2 linked regions of the Arcticibacter tournemirensis genome follow. The protein of the gene in region 1 interacts with the protein of each later gene in a pairwise test. Links are inferred from orthologs where the notes say so. Each region holds a gene or a part of one and is shown in the gene's direction. Other genes may lie near its edges.

Region 1 (7,325 bases):
ACAGAGATTTCTAACACGACAGTCCAGATACGACAGGCGTGTTCATACCCCTTCACATCAAACACAAAGGTATCGGGGTTAAAGAAGTGCGCCAGGTTAACAGAGGCAAGATTACAAGCCGTGTTATCCAGGAACATATATTCTGAACAAGGGTTGGATGCATTGATGCGTCCGCCTTCGGGACAAGTATGCCATTCGTTGATAGTAGTATCATACTGAACACCAGGATCGGCACAGGCCCAGGCAGCAAATGCGATATCCTGCCAAAGCTTATCAGCGGAGATCGATTTCAGTGTGCGGCCATCGGTCCTTGATTTTAAATCCCAGGCAGACCCGCCCTCTAGTGCTTTGAAGAATGCATTGGGGATACGAACCGAGTTGTTTGAATTCTGACCAGATACTGTGCGATAAGCTTCGCCTTCATAGTCGGAAGAATATCCGGCGGCAATCAGAGCGGCTACTTTGCGTTCTTCTTCTACTTTCCAGTTAACAAAATTTTCTATTTCAGGGTGGTCCAGATCAAGACAAACCATCTTTGCAGCACGACGGGTAGTACCCCCCGACTTTATTGCTCCGGCAGCACGATCGCCGATCTTAAGGAAGGACATTAATCCGGATGAATAGCCTCCTCCCGAAAGTTTTTCATTTTCTCCGCGGATAGAGGAGAAGTTCGTTCCGACGCCTGATCCATATTTAAATATGCGTGCTTCACGTACCCAAAGATCCATGATGCCACCGTCGTTAACCAGATCGTCGGTTACCGACAGAATAAAACAAGCGTGCGGTTGCGGGCGCTCGTAGGCGGAAGTAGATTTCTTCAGTTCTTCTGTTTCGGGATCAACAAAATAGTGTCCCTGTGGTTTACCTGTAATTCCGTAAGAGCTGTGTAAGCCGGTATTGAACCACTGAGGCGAATTAGGAGCAGCAAGCTGACCTACAATAGTATAGACGAGTTCGTCGTAAAAAATATCAGCATCTTCTTTAGAAGCAAAATACCCGTAACGCTGGCCCCATTGCTTCCAGCAGTCGGCCATACGGTGCGCTACTTGTTTAATGCTTCTCTCAGAGCCGGTAGTTCCGTCTGCCTGAGGTACACCGGCTTTTCTAAAGTATTTCTGCGCAAGGATATCTGTAGCCACCTGGCTCCATGAGTTCGGAACTTCCACATCTTTCATTTCAAACACTGCATCACCTGCAGGATTTCTAATGACCGAGGAGCGCTTTTCGTAGGTGAAAAGATCGTAAACGTTCACTCCTTCTTTGCTGAAGTAACGCTGGAACTGCAAACCGCTGCCGGTTCCTCCTGCTGTCTTTGCTGCTGTTTTTTTGCTCATAGTTTGAGTACTTTTTATATTATTAATGTCTTAAATTTTAGTTTTGGTATGTTCCCCAATAGATAGACCCCGTAATTTTAAGGGGTTTTTACTCAAAATTAACATTAAGGTTAACTGAAGTGAATTCTGGTTTTCCACATGCCTGCAAACCGTACCCCTTTCACTGCTTGAAATGTGTTAGAGAACGTTGATTCTGAAACATTTAATTTGTGGAAAACTATAAAGAAGCTATTGGCTATTGGCTGTTGGCAGTTAGCAGTAGCAAGGATAATTATTTGGACGTGCTAAGCGTTTTCTGTAATGTTTATAGTCAAAATAAAAGAGGTTGCCTGGCTAGAAGCAACCTCTTTTATTTAATACCTTTATTCGCCAATAGCTAATTGCCAATAGCCTAATCAACCACCGTCACCCGGATCATGTTGGTTTTGCCGCGCTTTTCTATCGGCATGGCCGCTGTATTAATTACAGCATCGCCCGGCATGATCATCTTTTCTTCTTTTAGGATGCGGTTAACATCGCTGATAGTCCGGTCGGTACTTTCCTGCTTATCATAGTAAAAACCACGTACGCCCCAAAGAAGGCTGAGGGTATTCAGCAGATTTTTGTTATTTGTGAAAATGTAGGTCGTAGCTTTCGGGCGGTGGCTCGAAATTTCGAAAGCGGTGTAGCCCGAAGAAGTCATTGATATGATGCCACAGGCATTCGTCTTTTCTGAAAGATAAACAGCAGAACCACACACAGCATCAGCCATGTAGGTTGCAGAATTTACATCCAGTTTTTTCGGTGTATAGTACGGATACGCTGTTTCCTCAATGTTCCTGATGATCTTGCTCATTGTATCTACTACGATCACAGGAAATTCTCCAACTGAAGTTTCACCGCTAAGCATTACCGCATCGGCGCCATCCAATACAGAATTGGCCACGTCGTTTACTTCAGCACGGGTAGGACGGGGAGTAGTGATCATACTTTCCAGCATCTGTGTTGCAATTACAACCGGCTTGGAGGCCTCACGGCATTTGCGTACGATCATCTTCTGAAGAACAGGAACCTGCTCCATTGGCATCTCAACTCCGAGATCACCACGGGCAACCATCACGCCGTCAGTAGCTCTGATGATCTCGTCGATATTATCAACAGCTTCAGGTTTTTCAATTTTGGCTATTACCCTGGCCATTTTTCCGCTGCGGTTAATGATCCGCTTCAGATCGATGATATCTTCGCCGGTACGAACGAAAGAGAGCCCGATCCATTCAACATCGTTTGCAAGTGCAAATTCAAGGTTGCTCAGGTCTTCTTCAGTAAGACTTGGTATAGATATTTTTGTATTTGGAAGGTTCACTCCCTTACGTGATGTAAGAATTCCTCCGTGAACAACCTCGCAGGTAACCTTGTCTTTGTTATTGGTGTCGAGTACGCGCAACTGAAGTTTTCCGTCGTCGAGAAGGATAATTTCGCCTGCTCTTACATCTTTCGGAAAATTCGAATAGGTAATATAGATCTGCTGTTCATCTCCTATCATTTCGTTAGTAGTGATATCGATCTGATTTCCGTTGATCAGCTGGATCCCGCCGTCTTTAACCATTCCTATCCTGATCTTAGGGCCCTGCAAATCAGCAAGGATTCCCACGTGGATCTTATACTTCTGATTAATATCACGGATTGTATCGATAACTTTCTGGTGATCTGCCTGACTGCCATGCGAAAAATTGAGGCGACAAACATTTACCCCTACCTTGATCATACTTAGCAGCGTTTCCTTGCTTGCCGAGGCAGGCCCTAATGTTGCCACTATCTTTGTCCGTTTGTGAACTTGTCTCATCTTAACCTATTAAATATGGTATGTGTATTAGTGTAAATATGTTACACTTAAATTAATTTGTGCTAAAATATCAGATTTTCTTTAGATTTTAACTTTTCGGGATTTACTTCTGCAGCAACTACTACCTCGGGAATCTTATTAATCCCGTCCAGAAAGCTTTCCATGTCCTCTTCATCTAAATAATTCTTTATCAGGATAAAATAATCTACTCTTTTCATTTCGGGAATTAAATATCCTTCTGTACCTTTATTTGCTAACAGGAAAAAATCAGTTTCTGTTTCGGGTATCTGATAATGATATCTTGAAAAATAAACCGTTTCTCCTGAGGCACTTAACTGAAGAGGCAGTTCTGTAATACGAACAAAACCGATCGATAATTGCTTATTGATTTTAAAACAAAGCATATAATCCTTCAATGAAGAGGTTATTGCGATTAAAACAAAATCGAGGTCTGGTTCGTATTTTAGAGTAAGTCTATTCAAAATGCAATAAAAAACGGCACGAAGGTACGAAAGAATAACAATTATTGAGCCATGTTATTCATTTTTAACCAAAAACAAAAAGGTTTGATATTTATCAGAATTTATTTTTCTTTGCACAGAATTTTTAACCATTAAAATAATAAAAACTATGTCTGATATCGCTTCAAGAGTAAAAGCAATTATCGTTGAAAAATTAGGTGTAGATGAGAGCGAAGTGACACCTGAAGCATCATTTACAAATGATCTGGGTGCAGACTCTTTGGACACCGTAGAATTGATTATGGAGTTCGAAAAAGAGTTCAACGTGGCTATACCTGATGACCAGGCCGAAACTATCGGTACAGTAGGCCAGGCTATCGCTTATTTAGAAAAAAACGTAAAGTAATTCACGCTGCCACACTATAAATGGAGCTAAAAAGAGTTGTAGTAACAGGACTTGGTGCGCTCACCCCAATTGGAAATACCGTTACAGAGTATTGGAACGGCCTCATCAATGGGGTGAGCGGCGCTGCTCCGATTACACGGTTTGATGCTACAAACTTCAAAACTAAGTTTGCCTGTGAAGTAAAGAACTTCAAACCGGAAGATTTCCTCGACAGAAAAGAAGTACGTAAGCTGGATCCTTTTGTTCAATACGCATTGGTTTCGACCGATGAGGCTGTTATTGACTCAGGATTAGATTTTGACACATCGGATACCAATCGCATTGGTGTAATCTGGGGATCAGGGATTGGAGGATTGAAGACATTCCTCGACGAAGTAAGCAATTTTGCTAAAGGCGACGGCACCCCCCGTTATAATCCATTCTTCATTCCCAAGATGATCCTCGATATTGCGCCAGGGCACATCTCGATAAAATATGGCCTCAGAGGTCCTAATTTTTCAACGGTATCTGCATGCGCTTCGTCAACTAACGCTCTGATAGACGGCTTTAATTACCTTAGGCTGGGGATGGCCGATGTGATTATTTCCGGAGGATCGGAAGCGATCATCAACGAAGCAGGGATGGGAGGTTTCAATGCGATGCATGCCTTATCCACCCGTAATGAAGATCCGGCGACAGCCTCAAGGCCTTTTGATAAGGACCGCGATGGTTTTGTGGCGGGAGAAGGTGCCGGAACAATCATCTTGGAAGAGCTGGAACATGCCAAAGCCAGAGGTGCTAAAATCTATGCTGAAATCGTCGGCGGAGGCATGAGCGCGGATGCGAATCATATCACAGCTCCTCACCCGGAAGGACTGGGTGCCAGACTGGTAATGACAAATGCCCTGAAGGACGCAGGCCTCAGTACATCTGATATTGATTATATCAACGTGCACGGTACGTCTACTCCTCTTGGTGATATCAGTGAATCAAAAGCTATCATCGATTTATTTGGTGAGGATGCTTTCCGCCTGAATATCAGTTCTACCAAGTCAATGACAGGCCACCTGCTTGGAGCCGCCGGAGCAATTGAAAGTATCGCTGCTATTTTGGCGGTGAAAAACAACATTGTTCCTCCTACTATCAATCATTTTACTGACGATCCGGAAATTAATCCTCGTTTAAACCTGACATTTAACACAGCCCAGGAGCGACTCGTAAGAGCTGCTCAGAGCAATACGTTTGGTTTCGGCGGACATAATGCTTCTGTGATCTTCAAAAAATATGAAGGATAATTTTAGTAGGGAGTTAGGTTTTTTGTTAAAGCTGTAATTCTGTTTGGTTTGCACCTTAACGGATGGACGTTAGCGAAATAGAAACAAAAGCGAATATTTCATTATTTGGTATATGACTGTTCCTGGAATGTCATCCGTTAATAACATGATTCCTGACTCTTTACTCTAGATTCTTCTATAGCAGATGCCTTTCTCAACAATTTATAAACTTTATTTCTCCCCGAAGCGAAAGTATATAAACTTATTAAAGAACCTGTTGGGTTTTGTTCCTGGAAATGTCACGCTCTACAGAATGGCGTTCAGGCACAGATCAGTAGCGATTCTTTTGAAGAATGGCACGAAGAACAGCAATGAGCGCCTGGAATTCCTGGGAGATGCTGTTCTGGGTTCGGTAATTGCTGAGGAACTTTTTAAACTGTACCCTTACAAAACGGAGGGCTTTCTTACCGAAATGCGTTCTAAAATTGTAAGCCGTGCAAACCTTAATCAACTTGCCAGAAAACTTGGTCTGGGTGAATTGATTGAATACGATAACCGGATCGTTAACTTTCCAACCAAACAAAGCTCCTTACTAGGAGACGCTTTTGAGGCGCTTATCGGCGCAATATATCTCGATAAAGGATATAATTTCACCAGAGACTTCATTATCAACAGGATCATCAAACCACACGTTGATATACTCATGCTCGAAAAAACAGAAAGTAATTTTAAGAGCAAACTGATAGAGTGGTGCCAGCGCGAGGGAAAAGATATTACTTTTGAACTGATTGAAAACGAAGAAGGCGAAAGCTCCAAGCTTTTTACAATCAGTGTACTCATCGACGGAGAGAATAAAGGGGTCGGCCGCGATTACAACAAGAAGAATGCTGAAAAGCTAGCCGCCGAAAAAGCCTGCGAAGCGCTGGGAATTTGAAAAAGCAGCATGCTTTTTCAGCTATTAGCTGTTAGCTATTAGCCCAGGCAGAGCGTTCAGAGATTAGCTATCAGGATTCAGCTAAAGCTGAGCTTTCAGACGTTAACTGTCAGAATCAGATTATTATTGACAAAAAAGGTTTAGTAAGAATATTGAGTTTAATACCTTTGCCCGTTTAACTTTACTAGATACTTGATACTTGATACTTGATACTTGATACTTGATACTTGATACTTGATACTTGATACTCACAACCTACAACCCGCAACTCACTTCCTGCCTTCCTTCTCTTTCTTCCTGAAAAAGCCCCTGAGCAGGAAGTTATGTTGAAGCGCCTCCAGATTCTCATCCAACTTCTTTGTGCTCGTTTCAAGGTTCATAATCGTCTTTCTCAAGCTTTCAGCAGATTGCTGGTCGTTTAACAGCAGACCTACCGGACTGTTTGTTTCATTCAGTTTCTTGCCGGCATTATCAAGATTTGCCGAAAGAGAAGAGGCAGACACGCTTAATTTCTGTATTTCAGCTATTGACGATTTTAAATCTTTAAATACTACGGTATCCGTTAAAAGCTCGTCTACCAGTCCCCCTTTGGTATTGAGTTTAGAGGAAAAGTTTGAAAGCGATACTGCAGTGCGGTTAATATTCTGCGAGGCATCCCGAAGCCCAGTCATGGTAGCACGCAGGTTAAGCGCCATAACCGAATCGGTCAAAAGAGCGCCAATAGCTCCTTCTCCTTTTGCAATCCTGGTGCTGATAATCTTAAGGTTTCCTGTTATATCTATCAGGTTCCTGTTATTTGTCTGTAAATCAGCGAGCATCTGATCCGTGCTCACAGAATTTTTGGCGCGCAGAATATCACCGTTCTCTACAATGGGAAGATTTGGACTGCCTCCGTCGATGACGATGATCCGGTTCCCGATAAAGCCTTCGGAGCTGATCTGAGCAAAAGCATTTTTGTGTATATACTTCTGCGCTTCCTCCTCAATGCTCATCTTTATCTTTACCTGGGCTATTCCATAAAAGTCTATTTTCTTTACCGTTCCAACTTTCACTCCCGAAAACCAAACGTTATTGCCTGCTTTCAGACCAGCAACATCGTTGAAAACGGCATTCAG
Region 2 (7,626 bases), 2.7 Mb from region 1 along the record:
GCCTCATTAACAACATCCCATGACTCCAGTTTTCCATCATATCTGGACGCAACAGTTTTAATATGGTTCGTAAAATATTGCCGTACCGAATCTGCGTCCTTCATCCTTCGTACAAAGGAAGGCAGCTGGCTATGCCAGATAAGGGTGTGGCCATTCACTTCCAAATTGTGTTTTTTGGCGTAGTCGACCAGTTTATCCGAAAGGCTGAAATCGTAGCGGTCCCACTCAGGATGTATCACCTCTGCTTTCATAATGTTTTCGGGCGTGACAGCATCAAAATTGTCAGTGATTATTTTCCCGCATACGGGATCTCTCTCCCTGATCTGGTCAGCATTAATAGCTGTTCCAATAGTAAAGTTGCCTTTAAATGTGTCCTTTAATGTACCTGATTGTTTCGGTTCATTGGGACTTCTGAAGCTGCTGCATCCTGCCGACAGAAGAATCGACAGTATGCTTGTTAAAATAAATGAATCTCTCATAAAGAACTAATATAAAGCGTGTGTATCCCCAGATTTTTTGGTCAGTGTTAGAGAACAAAACTAAGATACAGGGTGCAGGAGAGTGGGGAGTATTAGCTAATTTTATGAGACAAATGTTTACGCGACGGCTCTCAGCCGTGCAAAATACGGTTTTTAGTACCCCACGGCATGATCCTTCGGAAATTCTTTACCGTTCCAGGCTTTTTTCTGCGTCCATTCTTTTGCGGGCGAAGTCCAGAACGAATGATCAGCGGGAAGCCCCAATGGTAAGAATATAAGCGACGTAAGATACAGGCTGCCATTGTTTGTGTAACTGTCGGCTATTCCAGGCTGATGTCCGGCAAACCCAAGTTGAAGAAAGCCTCCTGTGTTAAAATTACCATCAACAGAGAACATTCTCTTCATGGCGGAGGTAAGGGCAGAACGCACCTGTCCTTCAGAAAGCTCTTCTGGAAGTTCCTTCTTCAGCGCAAGCAAAGCCAATGGCTGGAATACCCCTAAACGGTAGGTCATCGAGCGGCCGAATACAGGAAAGCTGCCTTCGGGAGAAATAAAACGTTCGAGAATTGCGCCGTACCGCTGCATTCTCTTTTTCGCCGTTTCAAGCTGGGCAGGTCTGGCCAGTTTCTTCTTTACCAGCTCTTCAAGCACCTCCACATACATCGGTTGTATCACATAGCTGTTGTAATAATCGAATGCAAAGTGTTCTCCGTCCGAATACCATCCGTCCCCAACATACCATTCGTCTATTTTGCGAAGAGCGCTGGTGATCCGGTACGAATCGTATTGCGCGTCGGCGGTCATCAAAAATGTCTCAACCATAGCAGAGAATAACAGCCAGTTGGTATAAGGCGGATTAATGCGCCTTAACTGCTGGAACTCGGCTATATATCGTTTTTTTGTTACGTCATCCAGGGGCTTCCATAGTTGCTCAGGTGCCCTGAGGAAGCTATTTGCAAGGAAGGCTGCATCTACTAAAGGCTGTCCCTCTTTCCGCCAAAGCAGGTAATCCGGACTTTCGGGATCGACAGCCTGAGCGTAGCTCTTTAGCGCCCACTCACGCAGCTGTTTCCTTTGTTTTCCTTCCGGAGTGTTGTCGTCGGGAAGACTTAACCAGGGAGCCAGTCCCGACATGAGCCGTCCGAAGCATTCCATATATGAAACCTTTTTATCTCTCCCGTCCCAGCTCGGGCTTAGCTCCAGCTGCATTTTCTCCGACAGTTTGCCTTCGCTCATATTGCTTAAAACAGGCGCTGCCATTTTATACAGCAGGGTCGTCCAGTACGCCCGGTCATTGTTCTTTTCAGGAATTAACCAGTTTTTTTTCTGCTGCGCTGAAACCGAAGCAACTAAACAGATCGTAAGAATGCCAATAAAGATTTTAGTTTTCATATAATGCTTTCTCTTTTACAAATATGGTCGTTTAAAGAAAATTATCTTGTTTAAATACTGGTCAATATGATTTTAATTTAGTTCAATCGGATGTTCCGCTTCGTACCCGCTTCAGAAATGCTTCAGAGTGGAAAGCCACCACTTAGCGACCATGCTTTGTCTTTCTCCCGTGCTTCTTCGATAAAAATCGAAGAAGCACGGGAGCGAGCGGCAAGATGCTACGTAGATAGCCTCATTCGGTTTTGGACAGGTATGCTTTCTCTACTGGGGAAATAAATTTCAATTATGAGCAAATGTTCATTATTATTGTGCATTATTTATGGCGCGAATAAAGAAATCAAGAGTAATACAGCGGGCTCCGTCTTTTTCGGGATTTAAGCCTTTTGGTATTCAAACATCGTCGGGCGAAGAGGTGGTACTTCATCTTGAAGAATATGAATCCATTAAACTCTGCGATTATGATCATCTTACACATGAACAGGCTGCTAAGGCAATGAACGTGTCGAGGCCTACTTTCACAAGGGTTTACCAGAGCGCCAGAAATAAAATTGCCAGGGCATTTGTAGAAGCTTCGGGTATCCGTCTGGAGGGAGGTCATTCTATTGTTGGAATCAACTGGTACTCATGCTCTTGCTGTGAGATCAGCTTTTCTTGTGTAACGGATGATCAGCCAGCCTGTCCTTTTTGTCTTTCAGTAAACCTGTCTAATGTTGAGCAACAATGATTATTGCCATAGCCCTTCATAACAATACCTTAAACTCACCCGTGCATCTTCAGTTTGGCCGCTGTTCTTTTTTTGCCTTCTATAACGGTGAATCGGACAAGGTTACTTATTTAGAAAATACTGAAAAGGACAGCCTGAAGGATACGGGCATAGCCATCGCTTCAATGCTCCTTTCAAAAAGGGTTTCGGCGGTAGTGGCAGGCCGTTTCGGCGTGAAAGTGGCAGATTATTTAAGAGGAAAACAAGTGCAGATGATCATCCCCCATAGGAAAGACACGACATTGGCGGATATCCTGAAAAAGGTTAATTCACACAAGTAGAACAACGTAATGAAAATGAATATGAAAATAGCAATAGCCGTTTCGGGAACCGATGTTTCCGGGCATTTTGGAAGTGCAGAAGCCTTCAGGATATTTACCCTGGAACCTTCGGGACAAGTAACCGAAACTGAAATCATACAAGGATCGGGAGAGTGCGGATGCAGGTCGGGAATAGCAACCGTTTTGGCCGAACATGGGGTAGAAGTACTACTGGCGGGAAGTATGGGTACCGGCTCGTACACGCTGTTACGGCGTAATCGTATTGTGGTTTTAAGAGGATGTTCGGGCGAAGCAACCACCGTTTTAAGAGATTTCCTTGATGGTCGTCTTTCCGATCAGGGAAGTAATTGTTCAGTGCATGGCGAAGATCACGGGGAAGGGCATGTATGTAATCACCATCACAAATGATAAGTTTCAGTACTAAATTAAGAGTCCAGTATTGCGATACAGACCAGATGAGCTTTGCACATCATTCCAATTATGTGAAATATTTCGAACTGGCGAGGCTGGAATTGTTGAGGAGCATAGGGGTTTCCTATGTTTCAATTGAGGAAGCTGGCTTTATCCTGCCGGTTGTAGACGTTAAAATACATTACATTAAGCCCGCTTTCTACGACGATGAACTTCTGATTGAAACCAGGCTTCCTGCTTTAAAAGGCGCAAGGATTGTATTTCTCTATCATGTAACCAATCAGCATGGGAAGCTCATCTGCGAAGGGGAAACGACGCTGGCATTTGCTGGTAAAGTCAACAAAAGGGCCTGCCATCCGCCTGCCTTTTTTATTAACGCTGTTCATAATGCGGAAGTAGCGGTGTGATTGTCGCGTTTTTTTAGATCACTGTCGATCCGGTCATTCCACTTCGCCTGTGCCGCTGCATTCATTCCGTGGGAAGTTTCAATGTCATATGCCTTTTGCATAGCGTGCATATCTCTTAAGGAATCAAGATACTGCATGTTAAGGAAAGCTTCATATGTATCAGGGGTAAGTTTCTCAGTCAAAACCTTTTGTTTAAACTGTTCGGCTATGATTTTTACAATATCAAAATGCCGTTGCTCGTGGTTTAAGGCATATTGGTTTCTTCCAGCGGAACTGGCCCAGCAGGCGCTTTTAGGCAGATAAGCTTTCATTGCGACATCAACATAGATAGTCTCATTTTTTAGCTTCGCATCCTGTATATAACCAAGACCGGGAATCACGAGTGCCTGGTATTTGTTTGAATGTATATTCTGCGACTGAAAATCACCCCAGGTTAGCTTTCTTTCAGGTGAATAGTATATCGTGTCGCCCTCAGGCTGCTCTCTGTAATCCGAAAAGTTGAACCTAACATCCCTGGCGAGCCGCCAATCGGATTTTACATTGGCCTTCATCCAGTTATCAAAACTAACCAAAGCAGTTCTTAAAATATTGCGGATATGGCTTTCTACAGAAGTCGTATTGCCAACCGGCCGGGTATAGCGTAACGCGAACTTTGGAGACGTGAGAGGGGCTACACCATATTCTTTTGTCAGTCCAAAAGAGAGATGCAGCTTTATGCGACCTTCAATGCTGCCATCGGGAAGGGTCGCTTCGCTCACTTTTAATTCATTCAGGCCGATAGTGACCGCCCTTAACGACCTGTCTTTTTGTAGATTTTTGGATAAATAGTTGTTGACTGCTGCTATTGCACCGCCATGCAGATCTGTCGTCTTAACTATTGTCTGATCTGCCGCATTTTTTATGACCAGCGAAGCGACGGCTCCTTTACTGGTTCTTTCGTCTGCGATGGTCGCGATATAATATCCCGTAGGCTTCAGTACGATCGGCGAATTCTCCAGTACTATTTGCGCTGATGTCTGAAAGCTATTGATCAGTATCAGTCCTGTAACAATGAATAGTAGTTGTATTTTATATGTCTTATATGTCCTTCGCAGTTTCATTCCCACTTTCCATACATCTAACGCATTTATCTCATAAGTAGTATCAGCGGTGTTGCGTTAATGTTCTTGCAATTGACACATAGCTCAACCCGAAATAGCGAGTACATAATCGAGATCGCAGTCAGGTTCCTCCAAAGGAATATTCCGGTAGTAAGGCTTGCCAAGTAAGCGCACTTCTTGACTTGATGATAGGCCTGGCAAGCTGACCGTTCTTTTTTCACCATTGGAGGCATTTCCCTGCAATAATCCGTAAGCCTCTTCCGAAATGATAAGGTCGTTATTCAGCTCTTTTGTTTTCGCCTGCAAGCGTGATGCTATGTTGACAGGTAAACCCATTACCGATAATTGCTGCTGTTGCGACTCAAGTCCGAATTGCCCGACGACAACACTGCCAGTATGCATGCCTATGCCAATTTCGAGCGGATTCTGCCGATATTCCGCGGCATATGCGTCATTAAACAACTGAACCGACTCAAGCATCATCCTTGCGGCCTGATAGCTTTGATTTGCCGCTTCTTTGATAGAAGATCCGAATCCGAAAACGGCATAAAGGCTGTCTCCTGCCATCTCTACAACGGTGCCTTTGAACGTTTTTATAATCTTATTAAACATGGAAAACAACCGATGCACTACCTCGATAACTTCTCTGGCTGGTCGCGATTCCATCAAACCAGTAAAATTCCGGATATCTAAAAACAAGATTGCCAGTTCTTCTTCAGCATCGGCAGGCGGAAGGATATTCGGGTAGGCAACAGCAGTTGGTGCGTAGGAGGATGTAGAGCTAATTTTCATTGGGTTATCATTATCGTTTTTTGAAGTAGACGAACAAGTATTTAAAACATTTTAAATTTTCTTTCAGAAAATGCTTTCGTAACTTTTAAATGACAAAATATGCAACTGTTTGGGTTGGATTCACTATGATCAGATTTGCTCCTGGGAAAATACCATCTGCTAATGAATAAGATTGAGAAGATGATTGCTATTTATTAATTTAGCGAAAAATACCTCAACACACATATCCAAAAAATATAAAATGAAAAAGTCTTTTGTTAAGAATGTCTTCGCGCTGCTGCTTATTGCTTTTTACAGTCTGTCTGTTCAGGCGAAAGATGTAATTAAAATATTGGCCATAGGGAACAGCTTTTCTGATGATGCTGTCGAAAACTACCTCTACGAACTTGCTAAAGCTGCCGGTGATAGTCTGGTTATTGGAAACGCCTATATCGGTGGATGTTCATTAGAAACACATAATAAAAACGCCGGTTCAAACGCGGCGGCTTATTCTTACAGAAAGATTGTAGGCGGTAAAAAGACGACAATCGCTAATAGCACCTTGCTATCCTGTATTAAAGATGAACCCTGGGACTATATTAGCTTCCAGCAAGCGAGCCCGAATTCAGGGATATATGCAACCTACTTTCCATATTTAACCGACCTGATGAAATATACTAAAAGTAATGCAACCAATCATCGTGTTAAATTTATACTGCACCGCACCTGGGCCTATGCTAAAACATCATCGCATACCGGTTTCGCAAATTACCATAACAATCAGGATGAAATGTACCGGGCAATTGTTGATGCAACCAGGAAAGTTGTAAAAGAGGTAAAGGGCTTTAAACTTCTTATTCCATCCGGAACGGCCATTCAGAACGCCAGGACAAGTGCCATAGGAGATAATCTTTGCAGGGACGGCTATCACCTGGAGCTGACTTACGGTCGTTACACTGCCGCATGCACCTGGTTTGAAGCCCTTACGGGCAAAAGCGTAGTAGGCAACACGTATGTCCCTGAAACAATAAATAGCTCAAAAGCTAAAATAGCTCAGAATGCTGCGCATTATGCGATACGCAAACCTGATGAAGTAACTTCCATGGCCTCGTTTAGTTTATAACGAGGCCATAGATATTATTTTACGCGCTCGATATACTCGCCCGTACGTGTATCGACTTTGATTTTATCGCCCTGGTTCACAAATAAAGGAACTTTTATTTCGATACCGGTTTCTGTGGTAGCATATTTCTGTGCGCCCGAAGAAGTGTCGCCTTTAACAGCCGGCTCGGTATAGGTGATTTCCAGCTCTACAGAATTCGGCGCCTGAGCCATAATTGGCTCTCCGCTCTCCAAAGAAACGATCACGTTCATGCCTTCCTTTATAAACTTTGCGGCTGGCCCGAAAAGTGATTTTGGAATATTGAACTGATCGAAGGTGACGTTATCCATAACCACAAAGTAGTCGCCTTCTTCATACAGATATTGGTAGTCATTGCTTTCTACCCGGCAGATTTCCACCTGCTCGTCAGTCCCTAAACGGGCCTCTACGATCTTTCCGGTTTTGATATTGCGAAACTTGCCTAAGTAAAAGGCTCCGCCTTTACCTGGTGTACGGTGTAATATTTCTGCAACTGTCACCAGTTCGCCGTTGAAACGTAAGATGTTTCCCGATTTTATTTCGGATGCCTTTGCCATAAAGAATAATTGTAAAATTTGAGCTCAAAGATATATGAAAATGTCTTTGCAAAATTAAAATCTGAATTTCATTGCTGCATAAGGGTACCACCCTTCTTTCGAATAGCCTGCCAAAAGCCTGAATAAGGTAATTTGTGCCGGAGCAAAATACACGCCGGCCCCGGTTCCGTTATGCCAGGTTGATGAACGCTCTCCTTTCTCCCATACTCTTCCAATATCGTAGAACGCCATAAATCCGAATTGTCCGGGCAGGATGTAACTGGCGAAATCCGACGCTTTGATCCTCAGCTCAAGATTATTATATACCATGTGCTGACCGGCGAA

Evidence for each region.
Region 2: the proteins of BDE36_RS01385 (region 1) and BDE36_RS12785 interact in binary tests that used the Escherichia coli proteins (3 or more experiments, as listed by UniProt). The link is inferred for Arcticibacter tournemirensis from one-to-one orthologs.

The regions. Positions count from the first base shown.
Region 1 is NZ_VFPL01000001.1:318,659-325,983, forward strand. Bases 2,742-5,404 are described here. They hold BDE36_RS01385 (acyl carrier protein), read left to right. Parts: upstream 2,742-3,786; coding sequence 3,787-4,023; downstream 4,024-5,404. Other genes in these bases: pyk (pyruvate kinase), read right to left, coding at 2,742-3,156; BDE36_RS01380 (IPExxxVDY family protein), read right to left, coding at 3,219-3,638; fabF (beta-ketoacyl-ACP synthase II), read left to right, coding at 4,044-5,297. In the rest of the region: BDE36_RS01370 (vitamin B12-dependent ribonucleotide reductase), read right to left, coding at 1-1,334; more of pyk, read right to left, coding at 1,726-2,741; rnc (ribonuclease III), read left to right, coding at 5,482-6,210; BDE36_RS01400 (MlaD family protein), read right to left, coding at 6,480-7,325. UniProt on the Escherichia coli protein: Carrier of the growing fatty acid chain in fatty acid biosynthesis.
Region 2 is NZ_VFPL01000001.1:3,034,939-3,042,564, forward strand. The notes cover bases 2,063-5,026. They hold BDE36_RS12785 (acyl-CoA thioesterase), read left to right. Parts: upstream 2,063-3,319; coding sequence 3,320-3,733; downstream 3,734-5,026. Other genes in these bases: BDE36_RS12770 (DUF134 domain-containing protein), read left to right, coding at 2,191-2,595; BDE36_RS12775 (NifB/NifX family molybdenum-iron cluster-binding protein), read left to right, coding at 2,592-2,915; BDE36_RS12780 (NifB/NifX family molybdenum-iron cluster-binding protein), read left to right, coding at 2,937-3,323; BDE36_RS12790 (hypothetical protein), read right to left, coding at 3,709-4,833; BDE36_RS12795 (adenylate/guanylate cyclase domain-containing protein), read right to left, coding at 4,918-5,026. In the rest of the region: BDE36_RS12760 (endo-1,4-beta-xylanase), read right to left, coding at 1-479; BDE36_RS12765 (DUF2264 domain-containing protein), read right to left, coding at 633-1,871; more of BDE36_RS12795, read right to left, coding at 5,027-5,625; BDE36_RS12800 (DUF4886 domain-containing protein), read left to right, coding at 5,867-6,727; efp (elongation factor P), read right to left, coding at 6,742-7,302; BDE36_RS12810 (BamA/TamA family outer membrane protein), read right to left, coding at 7,357-7,626.